DNA from 4 places in the Candidatus Brocadia sinica JPN1 genome. Region 4 is predicted to be linked to each of the others. Evidence: riboswitches for the same ligand, from Rfam matches in the RefSeq annotation. Region 4 holds a riboswitch; each other region holds the start of a gene.
What was found. Region 4 has a riboswitch for cyclic di-GMP ahead of BROSI_RS07690 (ABC transporter permease). Riboswitches for the same ligand answer to the same signal wherever they lie in the genome.
Positions count from the first base shown of each region.

Region 1: linked by a shared signal. The riboswitch ahead of BROSI_RS03570 (PqqD family protein) and the one ahead of BROSI_RS07690 (ABC transporter permease) in region 4 are both predicted to bind cyclic di-GMP.
Region 2: linked by a shared signal. The riboswitch ahead of BROSI_RS15830 (sigma-54 dependent transcriptional regulator) and the one ahead of BROSI_RS07690 (ABC transporter permease) in region 4 are both predicted to bind cyclic di-GMP.
Region 3: linked by a shared signal. The riboswitch ahead of BROSI_RS03585 (DUF7948 domain-containing protein) and the one ahead of BROSI_RS07690 (ABC transporter permease) in region 4 are both predicted to bind cyclic di-GMP.

Region 1 covers NZ_BAFN01000001.1:790,652-794,195, reverse strand. The annotation lists gene BROSI_RS03575 (hypothetical protein) at 1-461, opposite strand, end outside; gene BROSI_RS20960 (hypothetical protein) at 613-735, opposite strand; cyclic di-GMP riboswitch class I at 924-1,039, opposite strand; gene BROSI_RS03570 (PqqD family protein) at 1,327-1,602, opposite strand; cyclic di-GMP riboswitch class I at 1,692-1,792, opposite strand; gene BROSI_RS03565 (hypothetical protein) at 2,222-2,485, shown strand; gene BROSI_RS03560 (adenine phosphoribosyltransferase) at 2,553-3,068, opposite strand; gene BROSI_RS03555 (sigma-70 family RNA polymerase sigma factor) at 3,077-3,544, opposite strand, start outside.
Region 2 covers NZ_BAFN01000001.1:3,461,566-3,465,109, forward strand. The annotation lists gene chrA (chromate efflux transporter) at 1-974, shown strand, start outside; cyclic di-GMP riboswitch class I at 1,242-1,361, shown strand; gene BROSI_RS15830 (sigma-54 dependent transcriptional regulator) at 1,410-2,897, shown strand; gene BROSI_RS15835 (hypothetical protein) at 3,458-3,544, shown strand, end outside.
Region 3 covers NZ_BAFN01000001.1:795,645-799,188, reverse strand. The annotation lists gene BROSI_RS03585 (DUF7948 domain-containing protein) at 1-1,661, opposite strand, end outside; cyclic di-GMP riboswitch class I at 1,729-1,866, opposite strand; gene BROSI_RS20965 (hypothetical protein) at 2,185-2,307, opposite strand; gene BROSI_RS03580 (Ig-like domain-containing protein) at 2,473-3,544, opposite strand, start outside.
Region 4 covers NZ_BAFN01000001.1:1,728,664-1,732,207, forward strand. The annotation lists gene BROSI_RS07685 (ABC transporter ATP-binding protein) at 1-195, opposite strand, end outside; gene BROSI_RS07690 (ABC transporter permease) at 324-1,088, opposite strand; cyclic di-GMP riboswitch class I at 1,277-1,374, opposite strand; gene BROSI_RS07695 (hypothetical protein) at 1,427-2,551, opposite strand; gene BROSI_RS07700 (glutamate mutase L) at 2,683-3,544, opposite strand, start outside.

The sequences.
Region 1 (3,544 bases), 940 kb from region 4:
GCCATCACCATCACCGTCCCGCTGCCGGTTTCTCCCACCACAACGCCGATTTCGACCCGATTGCCGCCGATTACGTTATCAGCTCCCGCGCTGCCTGTCCCACACAACAGGTATGACAGCTCCATCTGGGGAGGTCCGGGGCATTTCAGAATCACCCGCGGAAGTTGACAGGTGCCGGTGCCGTTGGCCCCCCCTAAAAAGCAAGCCGCTTGTGCACTATCTTCGCTCATCGTGAGTGTTGCTGTGCAGCAATCCTCCAGACACTCTACGGTATCGGAAATATCAATTGCTCCCTTTGTTTTAATTTTATCGTTTACGCAATCGAGAAATTTCCCGATTGCCTCCGTGCCTTTCTGTATGTCAACCGACGTCAGGGAGCCAGCGATTAAACTACCCTTCAATGCCATCGATACGCCAATAATTGCAAGGGTAATCACGAGAATCATACTTTTTGGCCTCATATTCCCCTCCGCTCAATTAAAAGACAATACTTTTTTTCATTAATTTGTTTTCTCCGCATTCTCTGCAACCTGGAGAACTATTGCCATAACCTTGCGGTGGGTGTCAATGGCGGCGAAACCACACCAGAGACACCCACGCTCCTCCAACTTCCTAAAACGCGCGATCTGCCCCAAGTGTGCCTGTATGCGCAGGCCCCAGCTTCTCAAATATCTCCTCGTCGGTGTAAGTAATCACTTCTGGCGCCTCGTACACGGGTAATTTTGTGTCTTCCATGGTATACTCCTTTCTATGATAAAAAATTCTCTCGATCAATCTGAGCCTTCAGCCACCAGCCAGCCTTTTCGTTGCAAACTGACCACTGATAGCTGACCATTGACTGCTTACGTATGGTTCGTTCTATGCTAAATTTTCCCTTAAAACCAAACAAAAAAGCCTTACTGCAAAGATTTTTTCCAAACATCTTCGGCAGTAAGGCTGTCTTTCAGTAAACGGTTTAAACTGTTTAAACCGTTTAAGCGGCTTGTAAAGACCCTTTACTTTGCGCCCCCTGATCGCTCAAGGTTTACCTTTATCGTGATGTATTCAATAATTAACTAGCAATAATAAGGCCAAACTTAAACAGGCAAGAGTATTGATGAGCTTTTTAGTTATAAGACTTCTTTTTGAAATAAATTATGATCATAATGACAAAAACAAACATCCATGGAATTATTCAAACAACATAGATAAAAAGCGTGCCATGTCACACAAGTGTGCCTACACATAAGTGTGTCATGACACACTTATACTCTAAGATGTAAAAGTACACCTCAGGAGTTGCGGCACGGGCCTTATTGTTTTCGGTATTTACCATGGACGATAACCTCATGCCTTATTCTCCAACACACCTTTGCTTGCGAAGACCTCCAATGTTCTTTGAATATCTCCTGACACAGCATGTTCACTGACCATAGAAAATTTCGATCTGATCGCCTGCTCTATCTCCGCTACCGTATGCACACCATCACACAGTTCCCAGATAAGTCTTGCGGTGGGATTAAGGATATGCACCGCCTTTCCCCGGACATTGTACAGCAAGGTCTCATGTCCAATATCCTGTACAATAATGCCTGGTTTACGAAGAGGTTTCGTTGTGTTCATATGTTGTAAATTTCCATTTTGGGCGCAGATGAGTATAGAGTGGAAAACCAAACAAAAAAGCCTTACTGCAAAGATTTTTTCCAAACATCTTCGGCAGTAAGGCTGTCTGTCTGTTCGCTAGTTCGCCGGGTATACCAGAGATCCTGTTACTTTGCGTCCCCTGATCACTCAGGGTTTGCCTTTATCGTATATTTTTCACCAATTTCCGGCGTACCATAACACGAATATCGTTGTATGTCAAGAACAAAATCGAGATGTATGGAGAAATGCCTTGAGGCGAACATCCGTTTAAGGGTGTGAACAAGATGTGAACACAAGATCACAAAATAGCCGGAAACTGGCTTAAAATAGCCTTTCCCGGTTTTGCTTATCCGTCAGACAAAACAAATTACTTGAAACTAAACCTAAAAACGGCTAAACTGGTTTTTATTAATTCGCGCGCAAGGGATCAGGGGTTCGAATCCAGTAGCGCCCACCATGATTATTGCCGAAAAGACCATTGAGGATTCAGACTTACATGAAAAGCTCAGAAAAATAGACAGCCGGAAACTTTTCAGTGATAGGTTTTGTTGTGTAGTACAGCGATTTGATATGCAAATCCTTCTCTAGGAGTATAAAAATGTCAGAACATTTTTCGAATAAAGAAATCGGGGAAAAATATAAGGCAGTCATTTCTTCAACCAAATGTCCGAATTGTGATGGTGAAGCTGTTTCAGTAATGGTAAAAACGATGAAAGTTCCATGGATGGTAAGATGTTTTAGCTGCGGTTATAGTGATGTAGTTATGTGGATTGAAAAACAGGTAATGGATGCGTTGAAGAATGCAAAGATATTCAATCAAATATGGAAGGAAGGCCAATCGATTGAAATAACTTTAAAATAACTGAGACCAAAGAGTTTTTTTCATGCGGCTTGGGAAACGAATCAGAAGATTGGGTTTGAAATGTTTTTCAGTATCTGATAACTGAAAATATGTCGTAGTTATCTAAGGCCTTCTTGCCATTAAGAAATGTCAGCTCAATCAAAAAGGCACATCCCACAATGTTCCCGCCAAGAGATTCGACCAGTTTACAGCAGGCGGCCATGGTTCCGCCGGTTGCCAGCAAATCATCTACCAAGAGCACCTGCTGCCCTTTCGCAATGCCATCCTTGTGTATTTCGAGCATATCAGTGCCATATTCAAGGGCGTAGCTCATGCTAATCTTTTCATAGGGAAGTTTTCCTGGTTTTCTGATAGGGGTAAAACCTGCGCCTAAATTGAAGGCGACGGTTGGAGCCAGGATAAAACCGCGCGCCTCAGCGCCAACTACGATATCGACCTTCTTATCTTTGTAATAATCAGAAATCGATTCAACTGCGCCTCTCAGTCCCTTTGGATTTTGCAAGAGTGGTGTGATATCTTTAAAAATAATGCCTTTTTTCGGAAAGTCTGGTATATCCCGTATCAGTTTTTTTAAATCATTCATAGGTTTATCTATTTTTCTTTTGTCAAAATATAATGTAATTTTTTGATGACCTCTTTCTCTATTTGTCTCACGCGCTCACGGCTTATACGTAACCGCGCGCCAATCTCCTCCAACGTCTTTGGTTTACCATCGATCAATCCATATCGCAGCTTTATGATGGTGGCCTCTCTTTTATCAATAACCTCCAGGAGTCTTTCCAGACTTTCCCTTTCATAAGCTTCTTCCATTTCGTCTTCAGGCGCAGGCGTTCTGCTGTCTGGTACAATACTATCCAGAGCCCATATAAGGTCGGAACCAGTAATGTCCGTTTTGCTGAGGGATCCCGTTGAGCGTATAGCGTGTTCTATGGATTCGACTTTTTTTGCCGTAATATCCATCTGTTCTGCAATTTCTTCACGGCTGGGAGGCCTTTCAAGCCTGTCCAGGAGACCGGTCGATGCAGTTTTCAGTTTGGATATTTTCTGGATCATGTACGA
Region 2 (3,544 bases), 1.7 Mb from region 4:
ACTGTGGATACCACAGGGCAGGATTGCCGGGTATGATTGTTGCAGGCATGGGTTTCATCATCCCGGCGACACTAATAACAGGAGCTATCGCCTGGTTTTACCAGCGATATGGTACTATTCCTGATATCAAGCCATTCTGGTACGGCATAAGACCGGCTGTGCTTGCTATTATCATTAATGCGGTATACAGGTTTGGCAAGAAGGCCTTGAAAAACTGGCAGTTGGGTATAATCGGTGCAGCAGTGATGGTTGCCTCTCTTGCGGGTATGAGTGAGGTGCTCATCCTCCTTGCATTCGGACTCCTTGGAATGTTCTGGCTTTTCCTCGTTCAAAACAAGAGCGGTATGAAAGAATCTCTTTTTCCTTTGCTTCTCTTGTCAGGAAAACCAGGACATTTAAAGACGGCGATTACAGCAACAGCACTTACCACGGGACACGTTGCTGGCAACGTATCGCTTGTTAAACTCTTTTTGGTATTCCTGAAAATCGGATCTGTGCTTTTTGGCAGCGGTTATGTGTTAATTGCTTATCTTCACGATGAACTCATTGACCGGTTAGGGTGGCTTACCCAACAACAACTTGTCGATGCCATTGCTGTCGGGCAATTTACTCCCGGACCGGTTTCAAGTGCAGTTACCTTTGTCGGTTATCAGATTATCGGAATAAAAGGCGCCATACTTGCAACAGTTGGCATGTTTTTACCGTCTTTTTTCTTCGTAGCTATGTTGAATCCGTTCATTCCGAAGATGAGGACTTCAAAGTGGTTGTCATATTTTCTTGATTCAGTCAACATAGGGGCAGTAGCGATCATGGCGGTTGCGGTAATACAACTTGCCCGTGTCAGTCTTATTAACTGGCAGACCTGGTTAATTGCACTCGTGAGTGTTGCGGTTATATTCGTATTGAAAAGAGTGCATTCCTTATGGGTCGTGATTGGGAGTTCGATGGCAGGTTACCTATTGACCCTAATTTAAGAACAATAAACAAGATCAGAATCAATAAAAGGAGGGACATTTAACTAATTGAAGTTTGCTAAACATTAATTATTCGATAAGACCCTTTGGGATTTTTCACTCCGCAACCACTTTATCTAACAAATAAAAAATAAAGTAGTTGACACCGTTCTTTTTTGTGTCTATTTTACAGTTAAGGAATTTCCAATGGTGATGGCGTTTGGTCACATTTCCGAATTGACATATAGATGATGTTGTAATACAATTTGTCCATAATTGATAAAAACAAAGCGATAAAGGCAAACCCTGAGTGATCAGGGGACGCAAAGTAAAGGGTCTTTAGACTTACAGGGAAGTAGGGATAAAGAAGACAGCCTTAATTCAGAAAAAGACAGCCTTACTGCCGGAGATGTTTTTCAGTAAATATCTTTGCAGTAAGGCTTTTTTATTTTAAAGATGAAGAAAAAAACGATCTTTACTAATATTTTGATTTTAGATATTAATCCAATTTCTTCTCCGGAAGGAAATCTTGGGCAATTTTCAAAACTCATTGGGAATATCCTTCCTCACAAAGAAACTTCTATTCAAATCATTTCGCACTTTCCGCCGGGTCCCATAGACCCTTCACCCAGCCTCATTTTTCTTCGGTCCTCTCCCGTTGAATCCTTCATAGAGGTTCTCCTTCATGTAAGAAAACATTGGGAACAGAGTTTAGTCGTCGGTCTTTTCTGTGAGGGGGAAAATACTGCACGGGGTGTTTTCCAATGCCTCGAAAGTGGGCTGGATGACTTTATCTCTTATCCTTTCAAAGAAATAGATCTGGCTCCGCGTATATTGCGGCTTGTCCAGCGGAAGAATGAGACAAGTGCTTTTCCCAGGGCTGAAGTAGTAAAAAAAATGTCCCACCGGGAACACCTGATTGGGCAATCGAAACCCTTCCTTCGCGTGATTGAGAAAATTCCATCCCTTGCCTGGTCTGATGCAACAGTCATAATTTACGGGGAGACAGGAACCGGGAAAGAACTTATTGCCCGGGCAATCCACTACAATAGCCACAGACATGGAAAACCGTTTATTCCGGTTAATTGCGGTGCCCTGCCGGACCACCTTATTGAGAATGAGCTTTTCGGGCATGCAAAGGGCGCTTTTACCGATGCCTCTACCGCAGAGAAAGGGCTTGTAGCGGAAGCGGAAGGAGGCACTCTTTTCCTCGACGAGGTAGATGCCCTTAGCTATTCCGCACAGATTAAACTCCTTCGTTTCCTGCAGGACAAAGAGTATCGGCATCTTGGTTCTTCAAAGAGCAGGGTTGCAAATGTCCGGATCATTGCCGCAACCAACAGCGATCTCAGGTATCTTGTAGAAGCCAAACGCTTTCGGGAGGATCTTTATTATCGTCTGAATGTTCTTTCACTCACACTTCCCCCTCTCCGTGAACGGGTTAGCGATATTCCCCTCCTTGCTAACCACTTTTTTACCCGTTACGCAAGGCAGAATCGCCGGGGTTTACGGCATCTTTCGGAAGGTACAGTACAAAAGCTGATTCACTATCATTGGCCAGGGAATGTGCGTGAGCTGGAAGGGGTAATGCAGCGTGCCGCAGTTTTATGCACTTCTTCTATCCTCAAACCTGACGATATCGACCTTCTTCCGCATGACGAAAGAGAGTTATTGGAAGACTGTTCTTTACGAGAAGAGAAGAAGGGGGCTTTCAGTCCATTCATTACGGCATCTGATCTTCTGGTAACAGATCAGTCCTTACAAAAGGTCAAGATACAGGCCGTCAGTCAGTTCGAACGGTCATATCTAACAAATCTCCTTATTACCCACGAAGGGAACATTACACACGCCGCAAAAGCCGCAAGAAAGGACCGGCGGACTCTTCAAAGGCTTCTCCAAAAATACAACCTGGATGCACGTGCCTTCCGGACCAAATACGAGTAATTTTTGTAACTATTTAGCCAATTGAAGTTTCATCAGACTTAGGACGTGATGCTGAAATAAATTCAGCAAGACAGCGTCTTTCATTTTTCATTCTGAACTTGTTTCAGAATCTCCTCGCAATCACTTCAGTTGACCAAATATTTTTTTTATTAATGCGGCATCTGTGCCGCATTTTCATGCCGCATATTGATTTTGCCTGTATCTCTGCGATCTTCAAGGCGATAGAAAAATATTAATCAGGAACTATTATGCGGCTAGAAACCCACACCTATTTTCAACAAACTGGTAAAACACCTGAAAAATGAGGGTAGAGAGAAATAGCTTTTTTGGCATCTCTATTGCTTTTGTTACACCATAACTATAGTAAACCGTTAATGGATTGACATGTAATAGTCATTGCGAGCGACCGCGAAGCAATCCTGACACAAAGACTTAGTCGCGAGTCTTCGGCGTGAGCTTAGACGAACGCTCAGCCGAACGATCACATCGGGCTAGCGCCCTCGCAATGGACAACTCTCTTTAAGTGTTTGTTATAGAAATATAAGAAAGAAGTGTCCGTCATGGAGGAAAAAATCTTAAACTGTAGCAATCCAGAGGTTTTGAGAGCACTTCTTGCTTACCTCATCAAGCATCAGAACGCAAAAGAT
Region 3 (3,544 bases), 930 kb from region 4:
TACGCATTCCCGCCGCTATCCACGGCGATTCCATTGGCATAATCGGAACTACTGCCTCCCAGGTAGGTGGAGTAGACAATGCTTGTTCCTTCCGCATTGAGTTTCGTTACGAAGGCGTCATATTTTCCGTTGCCGCTGTCATCGATCGCATGTGCGACGGGAAAGTCCGGAGACCATGTCCATCCGGTAATATACGCATTTCCCCCGCTATCCACGGCGATTCCATTGGCATAATCGGAACTACTGCCTCCCAGGTAGGTGGAGTAGACAATGCTTGTTCCTTCCGCATTGAGTTTCGTTATGAAGCCGTCACATTCTCCGTTGCCGCTGTCATCGATTGCATGTACGACGGGAAAGTCCGAAGATATTGTCCATCCGGCAATATACGCATTCCTCGCGCTATCCACGGCGATTCCATAAACATGATCCCGATCACTTCCTCCCAGGTAGGTGGAGTAGACAATGCTTGTTCCTTCCGCATTGAGTTTCGTTACGAAGGCGTCATATTCTCCGTTGCCGCTGTCATCGATCGCATGTACGACGGGAAAGTCCGAAGATATTGTCCTTCCGGCAACATACGCATTCCCCGCGCTATCCACGGCGATTCCATAGCCATAATCCCGATCATTTCCTCCAAGGTAGGTGGAGTAGACAATGCCCGTTCCTTCCGCATTGAGTTTCGTTATAAAAACATCTTCACTTTTATTGCGGCTTTTATCGATCGCATTTACAACGGGAAAGTCCGGAGACCATGTCCTTCCGGTAACATACGCATTCCCCGCGCTATCCACGGCGATTCCATAGGCATAATCGGGACGACTTCCTCCCAGATAAGTAGAATAGATCAGGATAGGGTCAATGATGAGAGGGTATCGTTTATCATAGGATGCTACCTGGAAGCCGTAGATGTGGCATTGTCCCTGCCCGTTTCTTGCGTCCATATTATCTGATACTTTCCCGGAGAATGACCGGTGGCCACGGATTACAAACCTTCCGTCTACCTCCACCTTCTTCCCCTGTATCTCCTGATACACATACGGTTTCTTCTGGATCAGTTTTCCTTCCTTGAGACCTATCTCCATGTTTCCTTCTTCTGTTATCTTTACATCCTCTATTCCTTTGTATGAAAGCTGTATACGGGATGGGTTTGCGCCTGGATTGACGATGATATCATACTCAAACTGGCGGTTGTTTCCATAAAATTTCATGTCTATGCCTTTATAAATATCCTTATAGACAATTGCCTTATGAGTGCGTATCTTGGTCTTCCATTTCCCAGGGTCGTTGCCAATAAGGTAATTTACTTTTCCCTCCAGCAATTCTTCTGCGGTAATTTCCGGATTGTTCCTGGCCCCTAAAGGGATAAGCCTTACAACTTCAGCATTCACCAAAGACAAATACATCCCTCTTTCCGTAAAGAACGTAGCATGCCCGCTCCCCTTCTCATAAAACCGCACCCTCGTATCCATTTGCCCATTATTCTGGGTAAAATGCAGGGGAAGTTTGCCATAGCGCTCCTGGATATTAACCGTATTCGTCTGCCAGTTCGTATCCGCAGAGGCGCTATTTGCCACCTCCATCAGAGGCGCTAATGAAACCCAAGCCGCCGCAGCGCATAACAAACCATGCTTAACGACTGTTAAACAAGATTCTGTGCCCACGTCACTCTCCTTTCTTCCTATTGTTCAAACAAAAAAGCCTTACTACAAAGATATTTTTACAAACATCTTCGGCGGCAAGGCTATCTTTAACCGAGACTACTTCCTTGTTGTCTTACAAATTCACTTTTTGTTGACGCACTTCCCTGTGCGCCCAAGATCCTTTCCTTTGCGCCCCCTGATCGCTCAGGGTTTGCCTTTATCGCGATGCATTCTATCGCTTCCATTATCGAAAGATAATAAAAGAACATTCAAAGCTGCCGAAGCCCTTCCCTCTTACGCCTTGGCAGTATGAAAAGAAGTGTCGGCGCATGATACAGCAAAGTGGCCCGCAAGGTTTGCAGAGTTTCTCTGTATAACCTTAAGCGCATATGATACAAACCATTGTAAGCTTCAGCTCTTCGCTTCTCGTTTTTCATTAATTTGTTCCGCGTTCTCTGAGACCTGGAGAACTATTGCCATAACCTTGCGGTGGGTGTCAATGGCGGCGAAACCACACCAGAGACACCCACGCTCCTCCAACCTCCTAAAACGCGCGATCTGCCCCAAGTGTGCCTGTATGCGCAGGCCCCAGCTTCTCAAATATCTCCTCGTCGGTGTAAGTAATCACTTCTGGCGCCTCGTACACGGGTAATTTCGTGTCTTCCATGGTATGCCTCCTTTCTTTAAGAAAAATGCTCAATGCTTATAAACCTTCATATGTTACAAAACTCTTTGTGTAACCGTCAGCTTCTAACTGATCGCTTACGGTTTTTTTATTCCGCTATTTTGATTCCTGCATCTGACTTCCCTTAAATGTTCTTTAAAAATGCACTTAATCACCTAGTCCGGCCTTACCTGGCGATGCAGGAGTGACAGCGCCAGTTTCACCTTTCTGTCTTGACCGTTTCGTTTTCTGCTTACCGTTATCAATAGGACCATGTAAGGCGCTCTGCCCGTTGTAGTCTATGTCCTCTAGCTTGTAGTAGAATACGCCATCGCCAGGCTTGTCCACAAATTTGTATCCGGCTCCGGAGACCGCATTGCCCTTAGCAGGAATCAGCGTATTATTGATCTTGGCGTAAGATCCGTCCGTACTTTCGGCACGGTAAAGGTTGAAGCCAGCGTTGTCTACCTCCGTGGCCGTCTCCCACGTCAGGACAACTTTGCCGTTGGAACCCGTCCTTGCCTTGAAGGACTTGAGTTCGATGGCATTAGCTTCTTCCCATGTCTTCGTGACCTGATTTGATGTTATGGTATCACCTGCATCATTCACAAAACTTGCCTCGATAACGTCGGTACCGGTTGTACTCCCTGTACCCGTGTAGGTGAATGTGGCCTGTCCACTCGCATCCGTTGTATCATTGCCAGTCACCCCAGCATGCGGGCCGGAGACGACAGTAAAGGTCACGACAACGCCCGCAAGAGGGTTGCCATCGCCATCCTGCACCCTTGCAGTGACGGTATGGTCTGTGCCTAAAGGATTGGTGGCAGAGAGGGGAGTTAATTGAATGCTTTCCCCTTTTGCAACGGTGATCTCACCGGCAACGCAGATGCCAAAGAGGGTGCTTCCTCCTGTTCCTGTGTTGATGGGACCAACCTCGATTGCGCCTGTTGCAATATTAAACCTATAAAAATTACTGCTACAGAAATCTCCGCTCCAGAACGATGTGCCATTGGGATCCAGATTTAAGGCAAACCAACAATCCTCGCCCGGCGCATCATAGGTTTGTATTATATTGCCTGCGCCATCCAGACGTCTAATGTCTCCAGTGGCCGCAACAAGAAGCCCCCCACTTCCATCGCCTGGCGGGAGGAGTCGAAGGGCGTAACACGGTCTGACCCCAACGTCAGCGAAATCAGCGAGTTGCGTCTTGCTAGCCACATCATAACGCTTAACAAGTCTT
Region 4 (3,544 bases):
ACCGTTATGACCAACAATGCCCAGCGCCCGTCCCTGTTCCACAGAAAAAGTGACATCACGCAGCGCCCAAAAGTCATTGTCTCTGTTGTAACGGCCTGTAAACCGTCTGATTATTGACTCTTTGAGGGTAACCGGACGATTGCGTTGAATCCGGTAGCGTTTTGAGACAGAGTTCACTGTTAGAACTGCAGACATATTATACTCTTAAGTCTGACGATGGAAGTATATTGAAATAAGTTCGTTTCTGATGCAAAACTATATCTTTAGAATAGTCATAATACTATAGTTTTTTCCTGGAAACGTATTTTTGTACCTCAAACATACTAGATGGTATCAATAATATCATGAAGAAAAAACCTGTAAAGAAGGTAACCAGAGACGCATACGAAGATACTTGTTGTGCCCGCAAACAGGAGCGATCTCCATTCAGGGAACGTACCGTAAAAAAAAATCGCTCGGTAGCCTTGTATCAGCACCGCAATCGGGCTAAACATGTATAAAATACGGAAATTTTCACTGACTGCCTGCGGCTGGTAAAAAACTGGTGTCATGTAAAAGAGAAGCATAAGTACTATGCTCATAATGTGCTGCACATCACGATAAAAGACGTTTAGCATAGCGATGATCAGGCTTAGGCCAACTATTAATACACCCTGAATCAATATCAGCAATGGAAGAATCAGAAGGGCCAATGTCATAGTTTTATCATAGATGGCTAACATAACAAAAAGTATTGGCAGGACTACTAAATAGTTTAGCATGTTTGACAAGGTGTTGGTAATTATAAGGGTTGCTGGTGTAAAATTAGGCCTCCGAACCAAACCACGATTGTTGATCAAAAGACTACCAGATGAACTAAGACACGTACTAAACCATGTCCACGGTAGTAACGCACTGAAAACGAAAGCCGGGTAAGCATCAATGTTTAGCGGAACAACTTTCTGGAAGAGAAAAACCAACACCAGCAATTGAGCTAAGGGGAGCATGGGTGACCATAGTACGCCCAGAACCGAACCCTTATAGCGCACAGCAAAATCGCAACGCACGAGGTGCCGTATCAGATCAAAATTGTAACTTAATGAGTTCATATGATAAATATCCTCACTCCATGCTGAAATATGTTCTTTTGTACTGCCGGCAAGATTTAAGCCTCCGAAAGGTAACCTCTCGACAATTTCTTAATAATTGGCACTCATAGAGATAAAGTTATCTCAAAAATGAAGCTTTGAACGGCAAAAAAAAGCCTTACTGCAAAAATGTTTATTCGATAAACATCTTCGGCAGTAAGGCTATCTTTCTCGCGTTACTTCCTTGTAACTTAAAGACCCATTTACTTTGCGCCCCCTGATCGCTCAGGGTTTGCCTTTATCGGATTGTGAAGAGCATTTTATTTCACAGATTACCCTTAAGTCAATAAAAAAAATTTTTATGTCTCAATCATCTCCACATTTGCCCGTGGGACAATGGCTGTGGAACCATCGGGAAACTCGACCTCGAGGATGCGTACTGTGGCCTCGGTTTCGATGGTCAGGGGAGAAAAGGGGAGTGCCTTGATCTTGCCGATCTTTCCAAAATAAGGTACACGGATGACCCTTATGGTGTCCCCAATTTCCATGCCTCTGTCGAGTGGCTTGTCTAATTCTTCTTTGGCTGTCTTGTTTGAATAAGGTATGATAATTTCTGGTCTTACTACACCCGCACGGATCTGCGTAGCGCCATTAATAGAGGTTTTAGCGCCCGAGCGGGATTTTAAAAGCTCGAATGTCCTTTGTGCCATCTGTATCTGACCAAAACCTTCGGTAATAATGAGAGTAATACCGATTTCTTCTGAGCCCGTAATGGCTACTCCAAGGTCGTATCCAAGCAATTTCTTGAGATTTTTGTCGTCAAGCCCACCAACGATGATGCCTTTTACTCCTATCTTTCTTGCCTTGTCCATAGCATCGTGTTGGATAAAAGACCCCCCCACGATAATTTTGTCCTTATGAGTGGGCAGTATGCAGTCGGTAGTAAGTATATCATCGGACTTATTAACCGCAATCACGAGTTCACCTACTGTTTCACCACCTACCCCAAAGATGCCCTGAATGAAGGTTGCAGTTGTTTCCATAACTACACCCTCTTTTTCCATGACCTCTGTGACCGTGCCGTCCACGAAGGCGAACACTTGAATTGGTTTTGGAGTTTCCCGCAGGAGAACTTGTCCCGTTACTGTTGATATGGTTTCAATCGTTCCTGTTATAGGTGAAAGCAGGACGGTCTTCAGTATTTTAATCCATGGCTTTGTCTCGGCGATGATCTCGTCCTTCCGGACTGCGTCACCTTCTTTTTTTAACATATATTCTCTGATGTCCTTAGGTTGGATACCCAACCGATTTACGGCATTAATGGCGTGTATCTTACCAGGCAAATGGGTACTGGCTACTACATCCTCTGCCTTGAGAGTATCACCCTTTCCGACGATAACATCACCCCGTAACGGAAGGACACGTTGGCTTGTGACCCTGGTTCTTTCAGATATGCGTAAGCCGGGTGTATAAGCGTGAGTCATAGTATATTGGGAATTAAATGATTCATAATCTTATCAATGTGTTTTTTTTATCTGTATCTGATATCCTGATAATTGTTCGACTGAGCTTACGCCGAAGTCTGTGTTTATCTGAATCCAGAATGAAAGGTTTTTTATTCTGGGTACGCGTCAATGGCCTTGGTCCATCGTTGTAGTTGCTCCACTCTTGATGCCTTATCTTTTGCTAGGGTGATAGGTCTGCCCCGGGCATCGATAACTACCCCTACAACTCCGCCAAAAACCTTCTTCACAATAGGTTTCCCTTTTCCTGCGCCGACATCAAAACCTTTTGCCGGTATGACCTCAATTTCCGCTGTCTGATCAATGCCCAAGGGGAAGACGCTCAGGTTCCCATAAGAAAGCGAATTTTCTGTTTTTTTACCATCCGGCATCGTTATCTTATAGGAAATGCATTTTTCATTGGCCTTTCCGATACTTCCTTTAACAAGTGAAACGCAGGTACCCAGATGAATCAAACAATCTTTCTCAAATACCTCTGTAGATGCCTGTTCGTTTACCGTTGAAAGAACTCCCAGATGAGGCATCATGAAAATACTGTCGACAGCAATCCTGGTAATGCCTTCAGGCTGTAGGGCATCAATCATCATAAGCATTGCCTGTGCCCTGCGCGGTGCATTGGAGAGCACACCACCGCTGCCCACCAGGAGGTCCAGCTTTAGCATGTTTATTAATGTTTCACCCACAGTCTCTTGTTTAAATGCTTCGGAGATATCTCGTTCCCGCTGTACTCCCTTGAGTCCTACTGCCAGGGATTTGTGTTGTTCAAAGGATACCCTCAGAGCTTCACGGGATATAGCCTGTTCTATCTTCAACTCTTCCAGTGTTTGAGGTATAGTCGTGGGCCTGATCATCTTGTTCTTGATCCTGTTTCTGAGATCGGATTCATCGATATCGAATGGTATCCATCGCAGAATATTCTCAAGCCCCGCTTCAACCAACACATTAGAGATGCTG